2 regions of the Paenibacillus sp. GCM10028914 genome follow, and region 2 is predicted to be linked to the other one. Evidence: predicted binding sites of a transcription regulator. Region 2 holds the regulator's gene; the other holds the start of a gene.
What was found. The regulator NrdR, encoded in region 2, represses ribonucleotide reductase genes. The targets are predictions, from matches to a motif close to AACACNATATATNGTGTT.

Region 1: the regulator NrdR is predicted to act here: its motif matches at 2,410-2,427, upstream of ACFQV5_RS17950 (adenosylcobalamin-dependent ribonucleoside-diphosphate reductase).

What each region holds. Positions count from the first base shown of each region.
Region 1 covers NZ_JBHTFO010000017.1:90,979-103,092, forward strand. The annotation lists gene ACFQV5_RS17950 (adenosylcobalamin-dependent ribonucleoside-diphosphate reductase) at 1-2,282, opposite strand, end outside; gene ACFQV5_RS17955 (DEAD/DEAH box helicase) at 2,713-4,470, shown strand; gene ACFQV5_RS17960 (YqhG family protein) at 4,472-5,431, shown strand; gene ACFQV5_RS17965 (hypothetical protein) at 5,578-6,651, shown strand; gene ACFQV5_RS17970 (YqzE family protein) at 6,783-6,977, opposite strand; gene ACFQV5_RS17975 (N-acetylmuramoyl-L-alanine amidase family protein) at 7,140-7,940, shown strand; gene ACFQV5_RS17980 (divergent polysaccharide deacetylase family protein) at 8,016-8,777, opposite strand; tRNA gene ACFQV5_RS17985 (tRNA-Leu) at 8,953-9,036, opposite strand; gene ACFQV5_RS17990 (YhjD family protein) at 9,212-9,616, shown strand; gene ACFQV5_RS17995 (hypothetical protein) at 9,726-9,941, opposite strand; gene ACFQV5_RS18000 (hypothetical protein) at 10,085-10,417, opposite strand; gene ACFQV5_RS18005 (xanthine phosphoribosyltransferase) at 10,541-11,113, opposite strand; gene ACFQV5_RS18010 (YkvI family membrane protein) at 11,287-12,114, shown strand, end outside.
Region 2 covers NZ_JBHTFO010000017.1:293,623-305,736, reverse strand. The annotation lists gene pstB (phosphate ABC transporter ATP-binding protein PstB) at 1-376, shown strand, start outside; gene phoU (phosphate signaling complex protein PhoU) at 416-1,075, shown strand; gene polA (DNA polymerase I) at 1,250-3,907, shown strand; gene mutM (DNA-formamidopyrimidine glycosylase) at 3,989-4,825, shown strand; gene ACFQV5_RS18840 (MntP/YtaF family protein) at 4,968-5,639, shown strand; gene coaE (dephospho-CoA kinase) at 5,649-6,245, shown strand; gene ACFQV5_RS18830 (lytic transglycosylase domain-containing protein) at 6,248-6,811, shown strand; gene ACFQV5_RS18825 (alpha/beta-type small acid-soluble spore protein) at 6,879-7,106, opposite strand; gene nrdR (transcriptional regulator NrdR) at 7,245-7,721, shown strand; tRNA gene ACFQV5_RS18815 (tRNA-Ala) at 7,863-7,938, shown strand; gene ACFQV5_RS18810 (hypothetical protein) at 8,060-8,302, shown strand; gene ACFQV5_RS18805 (SRPBCC domain-containing protein) at 8,371-8,847, shown strand; gene ACFQV5_RS18800 (glycosyl hydrolase) at 9,437-11,065, shown strand; gene ACFQV5_RS18795 (hypothetical protein) at 11,299-11,655, shown strand; gene ACFQV5_RS18790 (FadR/GntR family transcriptional regulator) at 11,933-12,114, opposite strand, start outside.

The sequences.
Region 1 (12,114 bases), 200 kb from region 2:
TTGATCAACAATTCCACCTTGTTGCCATGATCTCCATAACGGAGGAACAAGGAGCAGACACGTCCCAAAGCTTCTGCCATAGCGAACACGTCAGAACCTGCTTTACCTACATTCAAGAAGATTTCGCCTGGAATGCCGTTCAAGTCATTGATTGTAATGTACGCCATGCCAAACGGTGTGTTAATCTTGTAAGTTGCGCCACGCAGGACTTGCGGGCGGCTCTTGTATTGTTTATCCAAACCGCTCTTGCCAGCAGCAGGAGCCTTGTTTACTGCGATACTTGCAGAAGCGCTCGCGGTTTCCGAACTTTCTTTCACTTCATTCTCAGGCACAGAGACTGCAGCTTCCGATTTATCTTCCTTTTTCTCCGTTTGGAGCACTTGCACATCGCGGCTACCGTCACGGTAGATCGTTACCCCTTTACATCCGAGGTCGAAAGCCAATTCATACAGACGTTCGGTCTCTTCTACTGTAAAGTCGGACGGGCAGTTCGCCGTCTTCGAAATGGAGCTGTCCACCCAGCGCTGAATAGCAGCTTGTGCACGGATATGATCTTCAGCGGACAGATCCATCGCCGTTACGAAGTAATCAGGCAACTCCTCACCTGGATGGTTATCAAGCCATTCTTGAGCAATCGGTACGAACTGCTCATCGAAACCAAGACGGCTTTGACGGAAATATTTAAATGCGAAATACGGCTCAATACCAGTAGACGTACCTACCATTGTACCTGTGCTGCCTGTTGGTGCTTGAGTAATCACCGTTACATTACGAGCACCTTTCGTGCGTACAGCTTCTTCTACTTCTGGGAATGCCTCAGACATGTTTTTCATAAATCCGCTTTGCAGATAAAGATCCGCATCGAACGCTAGGAAGGAACCTTTCTCTTCCGCAATATCCGCAGAAGCAAGATACGCTTCACGAGCAATGAAGCCATACAGTTTATCCAAGAATTCCAAGGATTCAGGGCTGCCATAACGAATGTTCAGCTTAATCATCAACTCAGCTAGACCCATTGTACCCAGCCCTATGCGGCGTTCATTCTTCTGGTTCGCTTCATTTTCCGGGAAATGATACGGTGTAGTATCAATAACATTATCCAAGAACCGAACAGAATAACGAGTTGTTGTCGCAAGCTCATCCCATGCCACATCGTGTTTCTCTTCATCATAGAACTTGGAGAGATTCATCGCGGACAAGTTACATACACCCCAACCAGGAAGCCCTTGTTCACCACATGGGTTCGTACAGATGATCGGATTGAAATACCAGCTGTTTGACATCTGATTGTAGTATTCCATAAATACAACGCCAGGTTCAGCGGATTTCCAAGCCGATTCAATGATTGTACTCCAGATTTCGCGAGCTTTCATCGTTTTGTAGGTGATGACCTTGCGGCCAGCTTGCTTCCATTTGTCTAAATCTCCGTCCCATAACTCATCATAGTCAGGTTCTGAAGTATCCGGGAATACAAGATCCCAATCCGCATCTTCCTTAACAGCTTTCATGAAATCATTACTTACGCATACCGACAGATTCGCATTGGTCACTTGACCCATCGTCTGCTTAACAGTGATGAAATCCATTACATCTGGATGCCAATCATTTATCATCAGCATGAGTGCACCACGACGGCTGCCCCCTTGCTCAATCAATCCTGTTGTATAGCTGAACAAGCCACCCCAAGAAACAGCACCACTGGAAGAACCGTTCACACCTTTTACAATCGCACGGCGCGGACGAAGAGATGAAAGGTTAATACCTACACCGCCTCCGCGGGCCATAATTTCAGTCATTTCAGATAAAGTTTTCATGATACCGCCACGGCTGTCCTTCGGTGAAGGAATAACATAACAGTTAAACAGAGTCAGCTCATCACTCGCACCTGCGCCTGCCGCAATCCGGCCGCCCGGAACCAATTTCCAATCGTCAAGAATATGACGGAATTTAGCCTTCCATTCTTCCTGCAATTCAGGTGTTGCTTCTGCCGATGCCATCGCAGCTGCCAAGCGATCCCACATTTCCTCAGGTGTCTTCTCAATGGTCAGCGTCAGTTTTTCCACATCTGCCTCCACCAATTCACCTTTACGGGTCTTCACGGTAACAAGGCGACCATCACGCTTCACAATTTCCCCAACCTCTTTGGTAGGGAACTTTGGATCATCCTTTGTTAGAACCAGAACCACATCGCCAACCTTGGCGTTATTGGAATCTGCATCTTTCCAGGCGTAACGGTCCAAAAATATTTTCTCACTTAAACCTTCCAGCCGCTGATTTTGCATCTTACTCAAAGCAACTACCTCCTATATAAACAATAAATTCTATAAATCCAAGTTTAAGCAGATATCATTTTGGTCTACTAAAACTTAACCCTATATGTACACCGCTTAAACGCAAAATAAAGCTCTTCACACCATATATAGTGTGCGAGATTCATTATACTATACTACATATGGATAAACCATGCCGAAGTTGTGAAATTTAAGGCTTGTATGCTTATTCATGTCACCCTGTCTTCTTTTTTCTTATTTATTCTCCTTATTTCATACTCCTTCTTTGAAAACGAATGAAAAATCGCCAAACACAGTATCCATGCGCTCTCAAGGCTATTTTGAAATCCTGAGAATAAACGGAAGGTTATGAAGACTTCATTTTTCGTCCATACTACGTATACACCGTTCGCCTTGAACCCTACAACGAGGAGGAGATATTGTGAACTATCAACCACCCATATCGGGATCTATTCAAGATTCGCGTCTCCCCGTGCCTGTGCATATTGACCGTTCATGGCTTGAAGAATTAGAGAATCGCCTCGACAAGGGCGGACCCTGGGGGGACTATCGTCTGTCACGGCTTGCCGTAATGGGAGAAGAATCCCGTCTTGTTACAAGTTTTGAGGAACTGCAATGCTTGAAATATATTGGCGAGCTTTCTCCGCTCCCACATCAGACAGATACCGCACGGCGTGTGTTGTTTGAAATGTCCGGCAGAGCCATTCTGGCCGATGAAGTTGGACTCGGAAAGACGATAGAAGCCGGCCTAATTTTAAAAGAATATATCGTTCGTGGCTTGGTCTCCAAAGTATTAATACTCGTACCCGCGTCCCTTGTATTGCAATGGGTCCGTGAGCTCAACTCCAAATTCGGTATCCCCGCCATCGCACAAAAAAAAGCATACTCCTGGGGCAATGACATCGTCGTTGCGTCCATGGATACAGCCAAGCGCGATCCGCATCAGGAGATACTGTTGAATGAAGAGTACGATATGCTCATTATCGATGAAGCGCATAAATTGAAGAACAAGAAAACATCCAACTATCAATTCATCCAGAAGCTGCGCAAAAAGTACTGTCTGCTGCTAACCGCAACTCCTGTTCAGAACGATCTCAGTGAACTATTCAATCTCATTACACTTCTGAAACCAGGTCAATTGGGACGGCAAGGTGATTTCTCGGCCAACTTTGTTCTAGACAAACGAAAGGCCAAAAATCAGGATCAACTCAAGGATGAATTGTCTAAAGTCATGATCCGCAACCGCCGGGGTGAAGGACCTGTAAAATTCACCAAACGGAATGTACGTAATGTTAGCCTCGAGCTTTCACCCGAAGAAAAATCATTATACGACGGTGTAACTTCTTTCGTCAAAGATCAGTATCAGGCATCAGGGGGAAATTTAAGCAGTATGCTCTCCCTTGTCACCCTTCAGCGCGAGGTTTGCAGCAGCCGGGATGCGGTCTTCGTTACGCTCGTTAATTTATCCAAGAAAATGCCCGAAGATTCCCCGCTGCGTGATAAAGTGTGGGAGCTTGTTCACTTGATCAAGGCAATCAAAGCGAATACAAAAGCCGAGAAAGCCATTGAACTGATTAAGAACATGAATGAAAAAGTCATTGTATTTACCGAATACCGGGCTACGCAGGAATATCTGCTCAACTATTTCCGTGATCACGGTCTAATCTCCGTTCCGTACCGGGGAGGTATGAACCGGGGCAAGAAAGATTGGATGATGGACCTGTTCCGCGGGAAAGCACAAGTTATGATTGCTACGGAAGCCGGCGGCGAAGGCATTAACCTGCAGTTCTGTCACCACATGATCAACTTTGATCTGCCTTGGAACCCGATGCGGGTTGAGCAGCGGATCGGACGGGTACACCGGCTTGGCCAGACGAACGACGTACAGATCTTTAATCTGTCTACTTCAGGCACAATTGAAGAGCATATCCTCAATCTTTTACACGAGAAGATCAATATGTTTGAAATGGTCATTGGCGGTCTTGACGTCATTTTGGAACGGTTCGAGAAGAAAGAATCCATTGAGAAGAGTCTATACAAAATTATGCTCGAATCCGCTAGTGACGACGAAATCCGAAACCGCCTTAGCTCCCTTGGGGACTCACTTCATCATATTAAACAAGACTTTGAACAAGAATCATCCCCAGAACCAGAATCTTTAAGAGAGGAAGAAGCCTAATATGACCATGACGCCGCAGGAGGTGCAACAGCACTTCATGGCCTATTTGGAAGCCACCGAATGCACCGTCATTGAGAAATCACCTGAGCACATCACTGTCAAGCTGTCTCCCCAAGCGGACAAAATGCTGACCAATCGCCCCTATTATTGGGGGTTTGTCGAACGAACCGGAGCACCAGCCGAGACACTTTCATTCAGTTTCGTATTTGATCCTGTCAAATATGACGAACGCTTAATCAAGCAAGCTGAATCCAGTCAAAATAATCAGCCTAACGTAGGGCAGGATCCTCTTCTCTCCCGCTATTATGGCAGCGCTCCTATTCTACCTGTCATCGGCCCTGGACGAATTCAGCGCGAAGATGTCATTTATGGCAGCCGCAGGCTGGCTCAAATTTGGGATGCCTCTCGTGAAGAAGGCAATTATTTGTATTTGTTCGAGCAGCCCGCTGAAGGGCAGCGTCCGAAAGTCCGCTCTGCTCCATACGAGCAGTGGCTTGGAATCTGCTTCAAGACCGAATTCAGCTGTGATCTAAAGCGTGAGGAGCTTCATTTTCTCGGCATTTCCTTATCGCGCAAGAAAATTATAGAGGACTTTCCTGCACAGCTTGATGGTCGGAACCTAACGCCCCGGCTTCCTGAGAATGTCCATGTCCGCCCTGCAACCTTAACCCTACAGCAAGCTGCCTCCATGCTTGAAGAGTATCTGATCAACAAACTGGCAAAACTGGACTATTCCTGGGCAGAACAAGCCAAGCTTCGTCTTGCCGAAGAACTGGATATCGTAGATAGTTACTATGCAGATCTGCTAAACGAGCCAGACGAAGAGAAAAAGATAGCCATACAGCAGCAATATCAAAGCCGTCGCTCCGAAATGCAGTGGCAGTATTCACCAAAAGTGAGCTTGTCCGCCATAAGCTGCGGCATGTTCCACCTATGTTCGTCCGGTAACGGGGTCTCTTGAGTTGCATCAACAAAAGAAGGCAAAAAAAGACCCCTTCTTTACCTACTAGCCGCGACATCTTGTAACAGCCTTTTTATGGCTTGTCCTATACAATAAATCTAATCTACATGTTACAAATTGTTGATTCACGGAAAGGCGGTTGTTCCTTGAAAGAATTCTCTTATCGATCCGTTATGACAGGGATTCGTGTCACTTTATCATCGATTTTGCTTACTGTAGCCGTATTTTCATCGTCATCTCCTTCAAATGCAGATGCTCCAGATACTTGTTCAGTTGGATGTACATCAGCAGCTCCATCTTTAGACGGCGGTTCTCATAACAACAGTTCAATATCAGCACTTCAGTTGGCTAGCTCAGCAGTTCCAGACCGATTGGAGACATTTACCGAACAGACAATTACTGATCTGGCAGAGCACTTGCCTTTCAAAAACTGGCAGGATGCAAGTCTGGACTACACCCCGCTTGGTCCAGGTACACACAGCTGGCTTATCACTATAGACGATGGAGTTAAGCCTCTTGGTTACCTAATTATTACATCAGATGATCTCGGGGGTTATATTTTAAGCGAATACGGGATCGGTTCCGAGCTTCCATACAGCTTAGCCCCACTCAAAAATACGCTAGCTTCAGCAGGGATTCTAAATACAGGTCAACAGAAAGATTCAACAACGCTTGATTCTCTTCCGCAAGGAAGTAAGCTTGAAGCACAGTATAATTCGATTACGCCTTATTGGAAGGTTACTCTTAAAGGTAAAGCACCGGTGTATGTTCACGCTGTGACAAATGATATTGTTCCTTCAGCCGCAAACAAGGCACCTTTCCCATCCCGAAAGACTAACATAAAATCTAGTGTACTCAGCTCATTAGAATCCTTAACATCATCGTCTGTCATAAACACTCAAGGTGAACAAGATCCATACTCCAATTTAAAATGGCTGACAAACCCCGTCCTTTCCGTCAAGAACGGCAATGACTTCATCCGGCTTCTCCGATCTGATAGCCGAAAGTCTCTCACCTTTACCACTAAAGATCAAAATGCCGCCTTTGGCGCTCCATTCAATCTGACCGGATGGCAGACCTGGTCTCCTAAAGATAAGCTCGGTGCAAAAATCATTTATGTCATGATCCCTCAACGAAACACAGATTTGATTCGGTTTATCCCCGCTCAGAATTTAATCGGTCTCGGCAAATTTCGTGAGGAAGCGAACACATTGAAGTAACTACTCAATCTTCCAGTACTTATTTAACATATTCTAATGAAAAAGGACGTACGCCAGATCAGGCATACGTCCTTTACATTTATCCTTTAGTACTTTTTTCTGTATCTCTTATGAATCACCCTGTCGATGACTTAAGTTTTATGTTTTTTTCTCTTTTTGGATGTCACATCTTCTTTCCACAACGATACTGAGAAAGGAATCATCCCAAACCAACGAACGGTCCACGGTTCCTTTTTCCGAACTTGTTTTCTTTCCGCTTTGGGAGTATCCATATAAGTTACGACACGTTCCGTTATATATTTTATAAGGTCATTGCTACTTGCCATAATAACCCTCCTTAAGCACTCATGTATTCGTGTTACCTTATCAGGATGCTCAGTTCTCAAGAAAATTAGACCCTAGCATGATTTCCGGTTTTTTGCACATCCTAAACCCTAGGAGATATGAATAAGAATACACATATCACAACGAAAGAGGGACACATCAAGATGAACAAACGAACATTACTGGCTGTGCTGGTGAGCATATCCCTCGCGCTTTCGTCGCCTTCACATCTGGTTAACGCAAATAATCCGACAGTTACCACAGCAGAAACCGTAGTCGGCATGAAGCACAATGAGGTACCGCTTCATGATCCTGCTACCGGATCCGAAGATTCTCTTTATTATGAATTGCTTATCCCAGAAGCACACCAACATCACCCCTTTCCTCATGATGTCATTCTGATAGATGTTGGACACGGGGGAATTGACGGAGGTACATCCTATGGCGACATACTTGAAAAAGATATAAATCTCGCCATATCGCGTCAGCTATTCAAACTCCTTCGCAGTGACGGGTATCATGCCGTGCTGAATCGCGATGCTGATTATGCGCTAAGTGAAGATAATCGCTGGCACGCCAGCCGTTCACGACATCGAAGAGATTTGCTTCAGCGCAAGCAGCTGAGTAGTGAAATTCCGACGAAGTTGGTTGTAAGTATTCATGTCAATTGGGGTAAGAACAAATCCAAGCGTGGAGGTCTCGTTCTTCATCAAGCAGAAGGTCGAAGCTATATGCTGGCACAATCTATACAACGACAGTTAAATCTGATGCATCAGAGCAGCCACCAAGTATCGGTAGGTAAACCCTTTTACCTGCTCAACCGAATCGAGGTTCCAGCTGTTATTATCGAGACGGGTTTCATCAGCAATGAAGAAGATCGAGAGAAGCTGACAAGTCCTAGCGGTCAAAAACAAATTGCGGAAGCGATAGCTAGTGGCATAGCCGATTATTTAGCGGCCCTTTAAAAGGGTCGTTTTTGTTATTTAAAATAACAAAAAGGGCGTATTTGGCTCATGTTCGAGCTAATAACGCCCTTTCATTTAGTATGATGGAAGGAGATTTGGCGATCCGTCAGACCTTTCTTGTACCAGCTCATGAATACCAACAAAAGTCACTTTTTGTTGAAGTTCATTTATCGTGCCAAGTAATGCAGCGGCTGTTCGCTCTCCGAAGACGCCAACATGCCCAATGGTAATGCAGGTCTTATTTTTTTCTGCATGCTCCGCTGCACTTCTAAGCTGTTTCGTTACATGCTGAACCGTATGCACATCATCCAGGAAGATATCATTCTTGATATTTGGCATTCCTTTTTCAGCGGCTAGTTTGCCAGTAACAGAGTGGTAATTCGTCTTGCTGTCAACAAAGAACAGTCCTCGCTCCTTGCAAACATCCAGCACAATGGACATAATCCGTTCATCCCCGGTAATTTTGGAACCCATATGATTATTCACTCCAATTGCATGCGGAACATGGTCGATGGCTTCTTCCATCCGTTTACGAACCTCTTCATTCGTCATTTTACTTGTAATAGCGCCGGGTCCGAGCCAATCTGCTTTGCCTTGCTTAGGTTCCATCGGCATATGAATAATCACATCATGCCCCCGCTTATGAGCTTCTTCAGCATCACTCTTACTTGTTGGCAAGAAAGGCATGACAGCAACCGTTATTTTGATTGGTAGCTTTAGCATCTGTTCGGTTCCTTTTTGATCATTGCCAAAATCATCAATTATAACCGCAAGTTTATGTTGAGACGTTGTCTTCCCTGGTTCTTCAGCCATTACCTTTGCTGGATATGCTCCCATCAGAGAGATGCTTAACATGGCAGCACATACTAACATCAAATATTTCCCTACATTTCGCATGAAGTTCTCCTTTCACTACAGATCCTGTCCTTAGTGTTTGAGAAAGAGGCAACAAATATGTAGTTGATAAATGCAAAAAAGACGTTTCCCTTAAGGGAAACGTCTTTTTTAAGGATGCGGTCGAGAGGACTCGAACCTCCACGGGGGTTAGCCCACACGGACCTGAACCGTGCGCGTCTGCCAATTCCGCCACGACCGCATATTCTCGATCACTACAACGATTTCTCATTGCGGCGACAAGATATATCTTATCACGCCATATATTTGGTGTCAACATTTTTTTAGGATCTTGATTAAATAATCAAAAAGGGGTTAAAATAAGAACATGAGTTCGTATCAGGTCTATTATTTCTAAATAAAGGCGGTGAGTATCCATGGCAATCACGGGAATTACAACGGAAGAAAGATCCCTAATCAAAAGCTATTTACTCCTCATTTTCATTCATAAAGTTTTTGAAAGAGACTGCCGAATTATTCAAGAAAGTGGTGTGTTCAAAACTCCTCAACTATACGTTGAAATTGTAGGCAATGGTGCCAAGCGAGCTGCTATTCTGCTACGTGAAATTAAACAGGAATTTGCAAGTCGCACGATCAAGGTATTCGAAATACAGCGAGGACTTCATGGAATCGAGGCACGTTATGCCTGTCGTGGTTATGTCGGCAGTATAGAGCTGCTGTGGCCAACCTTCCGTGAAGAAATGATGTCCCGAATGCGTGCTTATCTTGGTCTCACACAAGTAGACACAGAATCTAAACAAGCTGCTACAGTAAGTCTTTAATCATCTACATTGTTGCTTATCATAAAAAACCGTCTCCAACCAGTAAGTAATCGGTTATCGGAGACGGTTTATTTTATTTCATAAATCCATTTGTACTATATCTTTGTTTCTAAGCCAAAGGGCTTGTCCGCGGTTCGTCATAAAGCTGATAGCTGTAGCTTCGATCAAGCTTCACTACACGACGATTCCGCCTGCGGATAATAACATGCTCCGGGTCCCAAGCAACGACAATACCAATAACATCGTTACTTTCAATGTCGTCCCGAACTACACGGACTCTATCTCCTGAGAGACGGAGTGCATTCAACTGCTCGTCACTTATCATACTCAATTGCTCCTTTCCATCGCATGTCCGAACTTAAATTATTCTCTTATTTCTCAAAAAAGAGACCTAAATGGACTCATTTAGGCCTCTTGAGTGTGTTATAGAAGGCATGAACACTCTGACAAATGTTACTCCCTGTGTACCTACTGCCGTTGTGCAGGTTCGATACTATCATTTGTCTCAAACCAAAAATCAAGCACGGTTGCTGACATGACTCTTTTCTCAACGTATTCCACCTGCTGCGGTGTAAATTGTTGTCTCCAATCATAGGATAGTTCCTCACACAATCCAGCGATTGTTAGCAATTCAGACCATGCAACATAACGCTTATACCAGAAGAACTGAGGATGTTCAATCATATAGGGATAAAGATCATCAAATTCTGTATGTTTACAATCCAAAGCACGTTCAAAATGTACCTTCGCACCATTCAGCTTCTCAATCAAAAACGGCTCGGTTACCGGTTCTTTCCCCATTGTGTTGCCTCCTCTCTCTTTCCTACCCTTTTATTATATGATAAAAAAACGGGTCCGAAAAGAAGTTGTTAAGATTTTAGGCTTGTTTTAGATGAAATCGAAAATAAAACAACTCCAGAAAAGTTAGTCCGCAAACGAGATTTTCCCGTCTTCCAGTGAAGAGATTTTAACTAATGACTCAACCTCAATTCCCTGTTCACGGATTGTTCTTGCACCTGCTTGGAAGCTCTTCTCAATGACAACACCGAGACCTATTAACTCTGCACCAGCACGCTCGATAATTTTTATTAAACCACGAGCTGCATCACCATTAGCGATAATATCATCAATGAATAATACCTTATCGGACTCTCCGATATATTGGCGGGACATCATAATATCCGTAACGATCCCTTTCGTAAATGAAGGAACACGTTCGCATAATGCATCAGGATCGGCCAGCAGTGTTTTTTTACGCCGTGCAAAAACCATAGGTACGCCAAGCTCTAGCGCCACAGCGAAGGCAATGGAAATGCCCGAAGACTCTAGTGTGACAACTCTGGTGACACCCTTATCCTTGAAACGGGCTGCAAATTCCTTACCCATCTCCACCATCATAGCTGGATCCACCTGATGTGTAAGCAAAGCGTCAAGCTTAACAACTTGATCTGATACAATCACGGCTTCCTCTATAATCCGCTTCTTCAACCAATCCATTATATGACCTCCCACGACAGTCCTTTCTCGTAAAAGTACCATATCCGAACTTGTCCAGCAAGTGTTATGGTCATTCAAAATGGACAAGATGGAGTCATGTCCCGAGTCGACCGGGCATACCTTGTACTAATGCGGTATGTTAGCCTGACCACATCGAACAAGGGGGCTTCTAAGTGAACAATAAGATTCGTGTCTTCCAGATAGCTTTTACATACATAGGTACAATTGTAGGTGCAGGCTTCGCAACGGGCCGTGAAATATTACAATTTTTCACCCAATATGGTCATATAGCAACCCTAACTATCCTTCTATCCACTGGGCTATTTATTTGGCTGGGGACCAGAATTATGACACTCTCCAGAAAAATAAAAGCTAAATCATACGAGGACCTAAACAAGCATTTGTTCGGGGAGCGTGCCGGAGGATGGATTAGTCTAATCATGCTTGTGATTCTAATCGGAGTAAACTCCATTATGTTGGCCGGCGCTGGAACTGTTTTTATGGAAAATCTAAATCTGCACTATCAGACTGGGCTAATCTTAACCATGATCGGAACCTTTTTCATCCTTCGCAAAGGAATTCAGTCCATTCTATATATGAACAGCCTGGTCGTTCCCATGATGCTCATCTTATCGCTATTGATCATTTCCCAGACTATAAATACACCTGGTGCCACCAATTTTCTCACACTAACAACAGAGCACAAACTCCCTACAGTATGGCTCTCTCCACTGCTTTACACCGCTTTCAACCTGGTAATGGCCATGCCTGTTCTTGTACCTCTTGGCAGTCAGACAGGTAGTGCCAGAGCTGTGAGATGGGGAGGTATTATTGGAGGAACTGGAGTTGGTTTTATGCTCATGGCTGCACATTTTGCTATGTCGGCACAAATGCCAGGCATCACTCAATTCGAAATTCCAATGGGTAATATTGCGAATCAGCTCGGTTGGTTCGTACAAACGGTCTATATCATCCTCATCTTTCTGGAGATCTTCAGTACA
Region 2 (12,114 bases):
TTTAAAACAGGCAGCATTATGGGATGAAGTGAAAGACTACTTGAAACGGTCTGCATTCAGCCTATCCGGAGGACAGCAGCAGCGTTTGTGCATCGCACGTGCCCTTGCGGTTCAGCCTGATATTCTACTGATGGACGAAGCAACCTCTGCCTTGGACCCGATCTCTACCTTGAAAATTGAGGAATTAGTCCAGGAGCTGAAAAGTAAATATACGATAGTAATGGTAACCCACAACATGCATCAGGCTGCAAGGATATCAGGGCGTACAGTATTCTTCCTAAATGGTGAAGTGATTGAATCTGCAGATACAGATGTGTTGTTCTCAACACCTTCTGATGCACGGACAGAGGATTATATTTCTGGTCGATTCGGTTAATGATTTGTTAAAAATTACGTATTGGAGGGGCAAGATAACATGATCCGGAGAATTGAGTTTGATCAACAGCTTGATGAACTGAAATCATTATTGAGGGATATGAGTAAGCATACGGAAGAGGCTTTGACAGCGGCTGTGTCATCTCTTCAAACATTGGATACGGATAAAGCTCAAAATGTGGTTAAGCTCGATGCCGAGCTGAATGCTATGGAAGAGCAGATTATGGATATCGGGTCCCGCCTTATTCTAACACAGCAGCCTGTAGCGAAGGATCTGCGCCGTATCTTGGTTGCATTTCGAATTGCGAGCGACCTAGAGCGAATGGGTGATCTAGCTCGTGATGTCGCGAAAGTTACGATTCGATTGCAAGGTCAGAAGCTGATCAAGCCGCTCGTGGATATTCCGCGTATGGCTGAACTGGTAATATCCATGATATCGGAATCCATTGAGTCGTATTTAACTGAAAATACGGATCTAGCTTACAAAATGGCACAGGATGACGATCAGATAGACCAGCTGTACAGCGTCATACTTCATGACTTGTTCTCTCATCTGACAGGTGACCGGGAGGCTGCCAATCAAGCAATGCTGTTAGTGATGGTCGGACGATACATCGAACGGATTGCTGATCACGCAACAAACATTGGGGAGAGTACCGTATACCTAGTAACGGGTCATCGTCCTGACCTCAACCAATAAAGTCTTAATGAGCGCTGGCGTAAGCCAGCGTTTTTTTGTGGGGAAATACGTAGAATATAGGGATGAATTAAGATTTATCCGATGAATATACAAGGGGATGGTCCTCGGTCTTCGGTTTTCAGGGGAACCTATGTTATCATGTGGGAAGGAAGTTATAAAGGGGTAGGTGCCTGAATGGACAAGTTGATTGTAATTGATGGAAATAACATTATTTATCGTGCATTTTTTGCGATGCCTCCACTTACGAATGCGAGTGGGCAGCAGACCAACGCAGTCTATGGATTTACGACAATGCTGCTTCGTCTTATTGACGAGCATAAGCCTACACATATGATGGTTGCTTTTGATGCGGGGAAAGAGACGTTCCGACATGCAGATTTTCAGGATTATAAAGGGAAACGGGAGAAAACACCGCCGGAGTTGTCCGGACAGTTCCCACTTTTGAAAGAGTTGCTGCAGGGACTCGGGGTGGCTCAATTCGAGATCAGTGGGTATGAAGCGGATGATATTATCGGCACGATTACCCGATTAGCTGATGAAGAAGGACGAAAGGTCATGGTTGTTTCCGGGGATAAGGATATGCTTCAACTAGCCTCTGAGCATGTCGAAATTGCGATGGTTCGTAAAGGGGTAACGGAAATCGAGACATACGGTCCGCCGCAAATTCAGGAACGATATGGCCTTACACCAGAACAAATTATCGATTTGAAAGGCTTGATGGGCGATGCATCCGATAATATTCCAGGTGTGCCGGGTGTAGGTGAGAAAACAGCGCTCAAGCTGCTTCATGAATTCGGATCGGTTGAACAGGTCTTGGAGCGTTCGGGCGAACTAAAAGGTAAAATGAAAGAAAAAATTGAAGATAACGCGGAATCCGCTATTCTCAGTAAGAAGCTCGCGACGATCTTTCGAGAGGTTCCTCTTACACAGTCATGGTCGGATATGCAGTTTGATGGCCTGAATCAGGAAACCGCCGGTCCTGCACTTGCGAAGCTGGAATTCAAATCGCTACTAGAACGCCTTAATCTTAATGCCGGAGGGAATGGTTCGGCAGAGCAGACGCAGCCACAAGCCGAGATTGAAGTTGTAACCGTAGATGCAGATTTATTACCGAAGGTAGCTGAGATCTTGGAACAGGTACAATTCATGCATGTTGAGACTCATGGAGATAATCCACATCATGCGAGTGTGACTGGAATTGTACTTGCAGCGGAAGGTCTTCATTATTATGTCCCATTTGAAGTGCTCAAAGAAGATGGAGCAGAACCGATTCGAAACTGGCTGGCAGATAACAATGTGCCTAAACGGGGATATGATCTCCATCGGATTGATCTGGCACTGCACTGGCAGGGAATTGCTTTTGCTGGCGCTTCCTTTGATGTTCATCTGGCAGCGTATTTGCTGGATCCTACGGATTCGAACCAGACACTTAGTGGTTTAGCAGCAAAATATGGTCTCTCTTTCCTTCCTTCTGATGAAGAGGTGTTTGGTAAAGGGGCAAAGTATAAAATTCCGGATGTAGAAACGCTCAGTAAACATCTGGCGCGGAAATGTGAAGCGATAGCCAAAATTATACCGCTGCAGGAGCAGGAACTGACAAGTAATGAAATGCTGCCGCTCTTCCATGATCTCGAAATGCCACTTTCCCGAATTCTTGCTGACATGGAGAAGCAGGGAATAGCGGTTAATGTGGAGGATTTGAAGCAGCTTGGCCGTGAATTCGAAGAGCAGATCAAAGCGCTTGTTGAGAAAATATATGAGATTGCAGGAACGGAATTCAACTTGAATTCACCGAAACAGTTAGGTGAGATATTGTTCGTAAAACTGGAACTTCCGGTTATTAAAAAAACGAAGACTGGATATTCTACCGATGCGGAAGTGCTTGAGAAGCTTGCGCCGTATCATGAAATTGTACAGCATATTCTTAATTATCGTACACTTGCCAAATTGCAGTCCACTTATGTAGAAGGTTTGCTTAAAGAGATCTCAGATGAAACAGGCAAAGTGCATACGTACTATCGTCAGACGATTGCAGCGACAGGAAGGCTTAGCAGTCAATTTCCGAACCTTCAGAACATTCCGATCCGTTTGGAGGAAGGGCGCAAGCTCCGTAAAGTATTCGTTCCTTCGGAGCCAGGTTGGTCCATTCTTGCTGCGGACTATTCCCAGATTGAACTGCGTGTGCTGGCACATATTTCGGACGACGATCGCCTTAAAGAAGCGTTCCTGCACGATATGGACATACATACCAAGACTGCAATGGACGTATTTGGGGTAAGTGAGGAAGAAGTGGACTCAAATATGCGTCGTTCGGCTAAAGCCGTTAACTTTGGTATTGTGTATGGAATCAGTGACTACGGTTTGTCTCAAAACTTGAATATTACAAGAAAAGAGGCAGCTAAGTTTATCGATCAGTACTTTGAGGTATATCAAGGTGTTCGCCGTTATATGGATGAGATTGTGAAGCAGGCAAAGCAGGATGGTTATGTAAAAACACTGCTCGAACGCAGACGTTATTTGCCTGAAATTAATGCAAGCAACTTTAATCTCAGATCATTTGCTGAACGGACAGCAATGAATACGCCAATCCAAGGTACGGCAGCAGATGTCATTAAATTGGCTATGGTTCATATGGATAAAGCGCTGAACGAGCGACAGCTGAAAAGCCGTATGCTGCTTCAGGTACATGATGAATTGGTGTTTGAGGTTCCTGAAGAAGAGATGGAAACAATGAAAGCACTTGTTCCGGAAGTGATGGGCAATGCATTGAAGCTGGCTGTTCCTTTAAAAGCGGAAGTGAGCTACGGCGAGAACTGGTACGAGGCGAAGTAAGTTAGCTGGAATTCTTTTTCCAAAAACCGTGATGCAGCAAACGCTTCGTATCCGGTATAATAGGGTAGAGGTGAAGACATCATGCCGGAATTACCGGAAGTAGAAACGGTTAAAAGAACATTAAATCAACTGATTAAAGGAAAACATATAGATCGTGTCACTGTTAATTTACCGCGAATTATACAGCGACCTGACGATGCCGAAGCATTTGCTTTCATGCTCCAAGGCCATACCATCGAGGGGGTTGAAAGACGAGGCAAGTTTCTAAGAATCAAGCTGGACGGTTTAGTGCTTGTCTCCCACCTTCGGATGGAGGGGCGGTATGGCCTATACTCCTCTGATGAACCAGTAGAGAAGCATACACATGTTATTTTCCATTTTGATGATGGAACCGAATTGCGTTATAAGGATGTTCGTCAGTTCGGAACGATGCATCTATTCGCTTCAGGTGAGGAATTTAACAATCCTCCGCTTTCCAAGCTGGGCTTTGAACCGCTAGATGATACGTTTACGCTTGGGGAGTTCAAGAATATTATTAGCGGGAAAAAGACAAAGATCAAGGTTGTCTTGCTAAATCAGGCATACGTTGTTGGAATCGGTAATATTTATGTAGATGAGGCACTTTTCCGTGCGGGAATTCATCCCGAAAGGACGGCCAATTCACTAAATGATGCTGAATTAGAGTCTCTATATCACGCTATAATCGATACGCTGTCAGAGGCTGTTGAAGCTGGTGGATCGTCGATTAAATCTTATGTTAACGGGCAAGGAGAAATGGGCATGTTCCAGCATAGCCTGCGTATATACGGCCGGAAGAACGAGCCTTGCCACAACTGTGGCTTGCCTGTTGAGAAGACGGTTGTAGGCGGCCGAGGAACCCATTTCTGTCCACGTTGTCAACAACTTAAGCGCAAATAATAGGCGTGCACCCATCCTATCCTCTATCCATATACTATCGTACTTGGAGAACTAGCCGAAGACGTATGAACAAATTATACGCTTCTGGGCCGGAGGAGGGAAAAGGGTGCTCGGTCTAATTTTTGCACCAGTACTGCTGGCGATGGCACTAAGCTTGGATAGCTTTGGAGCTGGCGTTACATATGGGCTGCGTAAAACGAAAATCCCGTTATTGTCGGTATTCATTATTTCGGTATGTTCGGGTCTAGTACTCGGTATATCAATGCAAGCAGGGGCACTGCTTCAGCGTGTATTCTCACCTTCAATCGCTTCGATGTTAGGTGCGATCATTCTTATCGCTCTGGGAGGCTGGTCCGTTATCCAGCATATCCGTTCTTCACGTGAGCAAGTGGGTGAGCCTGAACAGATACCGCAACTAATACGTAAAACCGAACTTACAGAACATGTTGAAGGAACAGGTGAACAGCGACATACGGCTGTATTCTCATTAGAAATCCGTAAGCTCGGGCTTGTTATTCAAATATTGCGAAGTCCTTCTCGTGCAGATATGGATGACTCCGGTAGTATATCGTCGTGGGAGGCCATGTGGCTTGGTATCGCGTTATCTCTCGATGCCTTTGGTGCCGGGCTGGGCGCTGCGATGCTTGGATTCTCTCCATTACTGACTGCTGGAGTAGTCGCACTTTTTAGTGGAGTGTTTCTCGTGCTCGGTATGAGAACCGGGTTTCGGGTCGCTTCTAAAGGCGGTATGAGGTACATCTCGTATCTGCCAGCGTTATTATTAATCTTCATGGGTATAATGAAGCTGTTATGAGGTGAAAACATGAATATCGGTTTAACCGGGGGAATTGCGACAGGAAAGAGCACCGTGTCCTCCATGCTAATCCGGAAGGGAGCGCTTCTCGTCGATGCAGATATCATTGCTCGGGAGGTAATGCTCCCGGGTCATCCGGTGTTGGCAGAGGTGGCCGCACACTTTGGACAAGATATCATACTGGCAGATGGACAATTGGACAGGAAGAGGCTTGGAGAGATTATTTTTAATAATCATGAAGAGCGGCTTGCGTTAAATCGGATCACGCATCCTGCCATTCGCCAAGAGATTCGGAAACAGATGGCTGAGCATGAGGCAGCATATCCAGAACGGCTGGTCGTCGTGGATATTCCATTGTTGTACGAGTCGGAACTGCAGTCTCTTTTTGAGAAGGTTATTGTTGTTTATGTACCAAGAGAAAAGCAGCTTCAGCGTCTTATGGAACGAGATGATATTACGAAAGAGCGGGCTGAAGCCCGGTTGAACAGCCAGATGGATATTGAGCAGAAGAAGCAAATCGCAGATTATGTAATAGACAACAGTGGAACCATAGAAGAGACAAGCAAGCAGGTGGACAAGCTATGGAACAGGTTGTTTGAATTATGAAATTGGGATGGCTACGAAAAAAACGTGTTCTTCTGCCTCTGCTGATATCTTTTATCGCGGTACTCTTCTTAAATAACGTCTGGATGACATGGATTTATCCGATTTATTATAAAGAACAAATTAGGAAGCATTCTATTCATTATGAGGTTGATCCATTTCTTGTGGCTTCCATTATCCGTGTAGAAACAAACTATAAACCGGGTAAAGAGTCCAAGGTAGGAGCGCTAGGTATCATGCAGCTTATGCCTGATACAGCGCAATGGGCGATGGAAATGGCCAATCTGCCTACGGTGACCCTAGATGACCTTAAACATGAAGCGGATGCCAACATCCAGCTTGGTACTTGGTACATCAAGAAGCTTCATGAACAAATGGATGGAAATCCGATTGCTGCGATTGCTGCCTATAATGCTGGGCCAGGAAATGTTCGAAGCTGGATGAAAAAAGGACTATGGGACGGAACGTATGAGAACGTTAAAGACATCCCGGTTGGTGAAACCCGCCACTATGTACAAAGGGTCGTTTATTATTATAATCAATATACCGAGGTATATGATCATTTCTAATATTAAAAAGAGCGTTGGAGGGCTTGAATGATCAAGCCGCCCAACACTCTTTTGGATAAAGAATTAATTATTGACCGGAATATTGTCCAGCCAGTTGTTGCTCGGCCAGGGTTACCAGACGTTTGGTAATGTACCCCCCGATCGAACCGTTCTCGTAAGAAGTCATGTTACCTTGGTAACCGTCTTGTGGAATGCTGATGCCTAGTTCTTGAGCAACCTCATATTTCATTTGCTCCAGGGCACCGTTTGCACGAGGTACTACCAGGTTGTTAGAGCTTTTGCTTCCTTGTCCCATATCTGTTCACCTCCTTGAGTTGGTAAAAGTATTATGTCTCGGAATTGCAATCTTCATAACAACCAACCATACTACATTTTCTGGAAATTAGTTTGAAGACAATTAGATTAGTTCATTCGAAGGAAGTGATTAAGTTTTATGAAATGTCCATACTGCAGTCATGCTGGAACGAAGGTGCTTGATTCGCGTCCCGCTAATGAGAACAAGTCCATCCGCCGCCGTAGAGAATGCGAGCTGTGCAGTCGTCGTTTTACTACATTTGAGATGGTGGAGGAGACCCCGCTCATGGTCATTAAGAAAGATGGTAGCCGTGAGGAGTTCAGTCGGGAGAAAGTGCTGCGCGGATTAATCCGTGCTTGCGAGAAGAGACCTGTATCCGTGGATCAGCTGGATATGATCGTCTCCGAGGTGGAAAGTTCGCTTCGTAAGACAGCTGCTGCTGAGGTGGAGAGCCGCCAGATCGGTGAGCTTTTGATGGAACAACTGTACACGGTGGATGAAGTAGCCTATGTACGTTTCGCTTCCGTGTACCGCCAATTCAAAGACATCAACATGTTTATGAAAGAGCTAAAGGGTCTGCTGTCCAAAGACGCATTGCCTGACACAAATGGCTAATGTGTTCAACACCAGCACCCTTTAGGGAAAGGAGTCCTCATGGAATGGAGGGCTTTTTTTGTGTCTTAAATTGTGGTTGCACGTCATAAAATGCTGTGATATATTATTAAAGTACTGTTTTGAAAGAAACCTATATGTTATGGGGCCTTAGCTCAGCTGGGAGAGCGCATCGCTGGCAGCGATGAGGTCAGGGGTTCGATCCCCCTAGGCTCCACCAAAACAATAATTCAAACCACTTCTGTTGAGGTGGTTTTTTTGTTTTGGTGGATTGCCTAGGAGTGATGAACCCCTATGGGTCCGCCCGCGCTGACGGAGTGGATGAAGAAGCTTCTTAGAATTTGCCTCACGGAGGAGCACGGCGTCTGAATTTACCACTAAAGTATGCGGAGGATCGGCATCGTCAGCATACAATCGAGATTCATACATCCCCCTATGGGCTCGATCTTCATAATGCGCCAACATTGCTTGACAAAGGTACACGATTATTTGATCATATTAGTCAGGGAAGTGTCACTCTCGAATCAAATGAAGTAATCGAGGGAACGGGTATTATCCATGTTAAATATGCTGTGATTAAATGAATGAATTGAGTATGCTGTTGAACATATTTTTATAGGTGAAGAAAAAAGGGAACTAAGGAGGTAGTTACATGGTAGATGCATATACTAACAAAAGAATTGATACTGCTTCAAGAGTCATTAAGGCATCAGCACAAGTAATTTATCAGGCAATGTTGAAACCAGAAGCGCTCATTTTATGGCTTCCACCAGAAGGAATGTCTGCTCAAATCGATACATTTGATGCAAGGGAAGGCGGCGTTTATAATATGACTCTTATCTACGAAGGGGATGAAGAGATACAGGGAAAAACCTCAGAAAATAAAGATGTCACTGAAGGAGAATTTTTGGAGCTAATTCCAGATGAACGAATTGTTAAAACAGTTCATTTTCATTCAGAGGACACGCGATTCTCTGGTGAGATGATCCAAAAATGGCTACTAGAAGCCCATCCAGAAGGAACAAAAGTGACTGTCATTTGTGAGGATGTCCCTGAAGGGATACGAAAAGAAGATCATGACGTTGGTTTACGATCCACGTTGGAGAACCTTGCAATATTTACTGAGTGATAAAAGACTTTTTGTTAGAGTACATTTGACTAATTGAGGATTAAACTGATGGTGTGTAAATGAACATCCGTGGTAGAGCGCATCGCTGGCAGCGATGAGTTCAGGGGTTCGATCCCCCTAGGCTTGATAGAAGAAAACCCTTGAGGAATCAAGGGTTTTCTTGATGTTTTTTCAAGGATAATATGATATTGATGTTCGTCAATAATCAGGCTGAAAATTCTTGCGAAGACCAAAGGCTTGGATTATGACGTTGTCATCAACTGGCAAGTGGATCAAACGTAATACTATGTTTACGTTATATAAGTAATAGAAACGAAAGCTTAACTCCTCCCGTAGCCGTATGCACAGTTACGGGAGGTTATTTTACTGTAAAAAATAACGCAACACGTCGACGGGCGCCACGCTTATATTGTTGAAAGAAGTTTGCTGACATTCCACATCATAGAGAACCGCTCCTAGAAGGTTTCTTAGATTTTGCTCATTCCCCTCAGTGGTATAATCTGGTATGATAAATTTTGTTTTTATTTGACAATGTTCAACATATTTCATCACCATTCTACACGGACACAGAAGAGACGGGGGAAACATCATGCAAGGAAGGCAACTAGAAATTAGGTCAGGGAGAGCAGCGTGGCTGCTTAAAATGGTGTTAGCATTGGCTATTATGGTGCTTGGCCTAACGCCCTTCAACACAGATGAAGCACAGGCGGCCAGCGTCTGGACAGTATACAAGGAAGCGCAGAAGCTGGAGGCCAAGGGTAAGTATAACGAGGCAATAGCCAAATACAAGCGGATTGGACCGACATTTATAAAGGATAAAGAATTCGGTAATGCTGCTCAGATATACCGCCGGATCGGCGACTGTTATAAAGGGCTGAAGCAGTACGACAATGCGGTAGCCAACTGGGATTTGGAGGCCGAATATTCAGGGAGGGCGAACCAGACGCAGATCAGCATAGCTGCCAAGCGGAAGGCCAATCTGCTGCGCAGTACAGCAAAGCTTTTTGTGGAGCAGCCGGCTAGCCGAGGAACAACCTATGGCGGCACAAAATTTGTACCAACTAATGGCGCATTGATCGGTGCGTATGCAGAACTGGATAAGGCGGTGAACGACCCGAAGCAGGGCAAATACTTTACCGAGCAATTCCCACTCATGACGGGGAAGAAACATGCAGCCTATCTTCTATACTTCAACTATGGCAGCGATCCTTCTCTGCTGGCTAAACACTTAGAACGTGCGGCGGCTAGTGGCACGGCGCTTCAAATTGGACTGGAGCCAATCAAGGGGTTGGACCAGGTTAAGGATGATGCCTGCCTCCGAAACTTGGCGCGTACAATCGGAGATTCGGGCGTACCCGTTTTTCTGCGCTTTGCCAATGAGATGAACGGTGCCTGGGTGAAGTGGAATGGTGACCCGAAGAAATATATCGAGAAGTTTCGTCTGGTTGCAAAGGTGTTTCGGGAAGAAGCAAAGGACAATGTGGCGATGGTATGGGCGCCGGGTGCCAACCCGACGTATACGATCGAGTCCTATTATCCGGGTGACGCCTATGTGGATTGGGTCGGCGTAAGTCTGTATTCGATTTTTGACCCGTCTCTTGATCCGCTGAAACAGGGCGAAGACCGATCAAGCCATCTGGACAAGTTTGACCATATCTATCAGCTATATGCGGATCGTAAGCCGGTATTCATCTCCGAAGGCGGCGTGTCCTATATGTACCAGGAGAAACACCAGGATAAGACCAAGTGGGCGGTGTACAAGATGCAGGAGTTTTACGCTTCTCTGCCAATGGTCTATCCGAAAGTGAAGGGCGTGTTTTGGTTCGACAGCAACGGTAATGCTACGGAACGAATCAAATATTATATGCTTTCGGCCAATGACAAGCTGCTCAAGGCATACAAAAGGGCCGTTGCGAATCCGTTCTATCTGGGATCAATCGGCGAGAAATCCCCTATATCCTACAAATCGATCAACAACAGCACGATTAATGCCGGTAAGCTGAAGGTGTCTGCTTATGTAAAAACCTGGGCCCCCATGCTTTCGAAGGTCACCTATAAAATTGGTGGCCGTACGCTTGCCAGTACCTCGGCACTTCCTTGGAAGGCCGAGATTGATTTCCGTCCATACAAAGGCAAAAAGATTGAAATCGTCGTGCAAGCATACGACAACAAAGGCAAGCTGGTGACGACGCAGAAGGTGAAAGTGACGGTGAAATAACTTTTTATCGGAAAAAGAACCTTGCTTCTAAACAGGGTTCTTTTTTTATTCTACGTTTAAATAGTCGTCTTACGAAAACGTTTGAAAGTTTTTATAGGTCGTAAGCTCAGACCAGGAAAGGCACTCATCCTGCTCAATGTGTTCCGCTGCTTCTCAAGATGCATTGAGGGGGATATACTAATGGGTGGGTATATAATGGCGGATATATAAGGCGTGATATAAAGGAGGCAGACATGCTGAAAATAGAACCATTTAAGGATTTAATACAGGATGACCGCGGCAACTATTATACAGCTGTCCATGTAGAAGAAGGAAGCGTAACCCTGGTTAACGCAGCCGTCGAACGATCCTACAGGATGCTGATGGAATTTACAGAGGAATATACACGGAAATATGCGGATTACGAGCATCAGTTTATTGGGAAAATGATAATGGATTCGGTTCGGCATGATGTTGTATTCGCCATGAAGGATGACGGCCATGGCCGCCTGTATGACCTGCATGTAGTGGAGGAGAATTATCAGGTGAATTTTATCAATATGATCGAATTTTACAGGCACCCGCGTGAAGCCGGATCCATTGGTGAATGAGCGGATAAAGACCATCTGAAACTTGTTCTCTTTAGACAAATTGGCAAAAGAAAAGAGTCGTTTCATAACAGAAAATCTGTATGAAACGGCTTTTTTGTCAGGCATTCAGTTCTCCTTGACACCATATAATCAATAAAAACTTACATAATACGGTTCAAGCTTTTCACAGCTTTTTTCATGTTCCATTTATTCAATATAACCTCGCGTTGTGGTTAGAAATCTCAATACGTAAATCCCTGTAGCAAAGGCAGCAGGGATTTATACGTTTTTACAGCTTTTATTTTTTTAATGCTTGAAGCATGTCATGGATATGATAGTGCATCAGCTGTCTAGCCTGCTCCGGATGCCGCTCTTCGATGGCGATTGAGATCAGGATGTGATAGTTGGAAGCCTTGGTTCTCATATGGGGTAAAGTATTGGTTTGCTTGCGCCCCTCAGATAATAAAGGGTAGATCGATT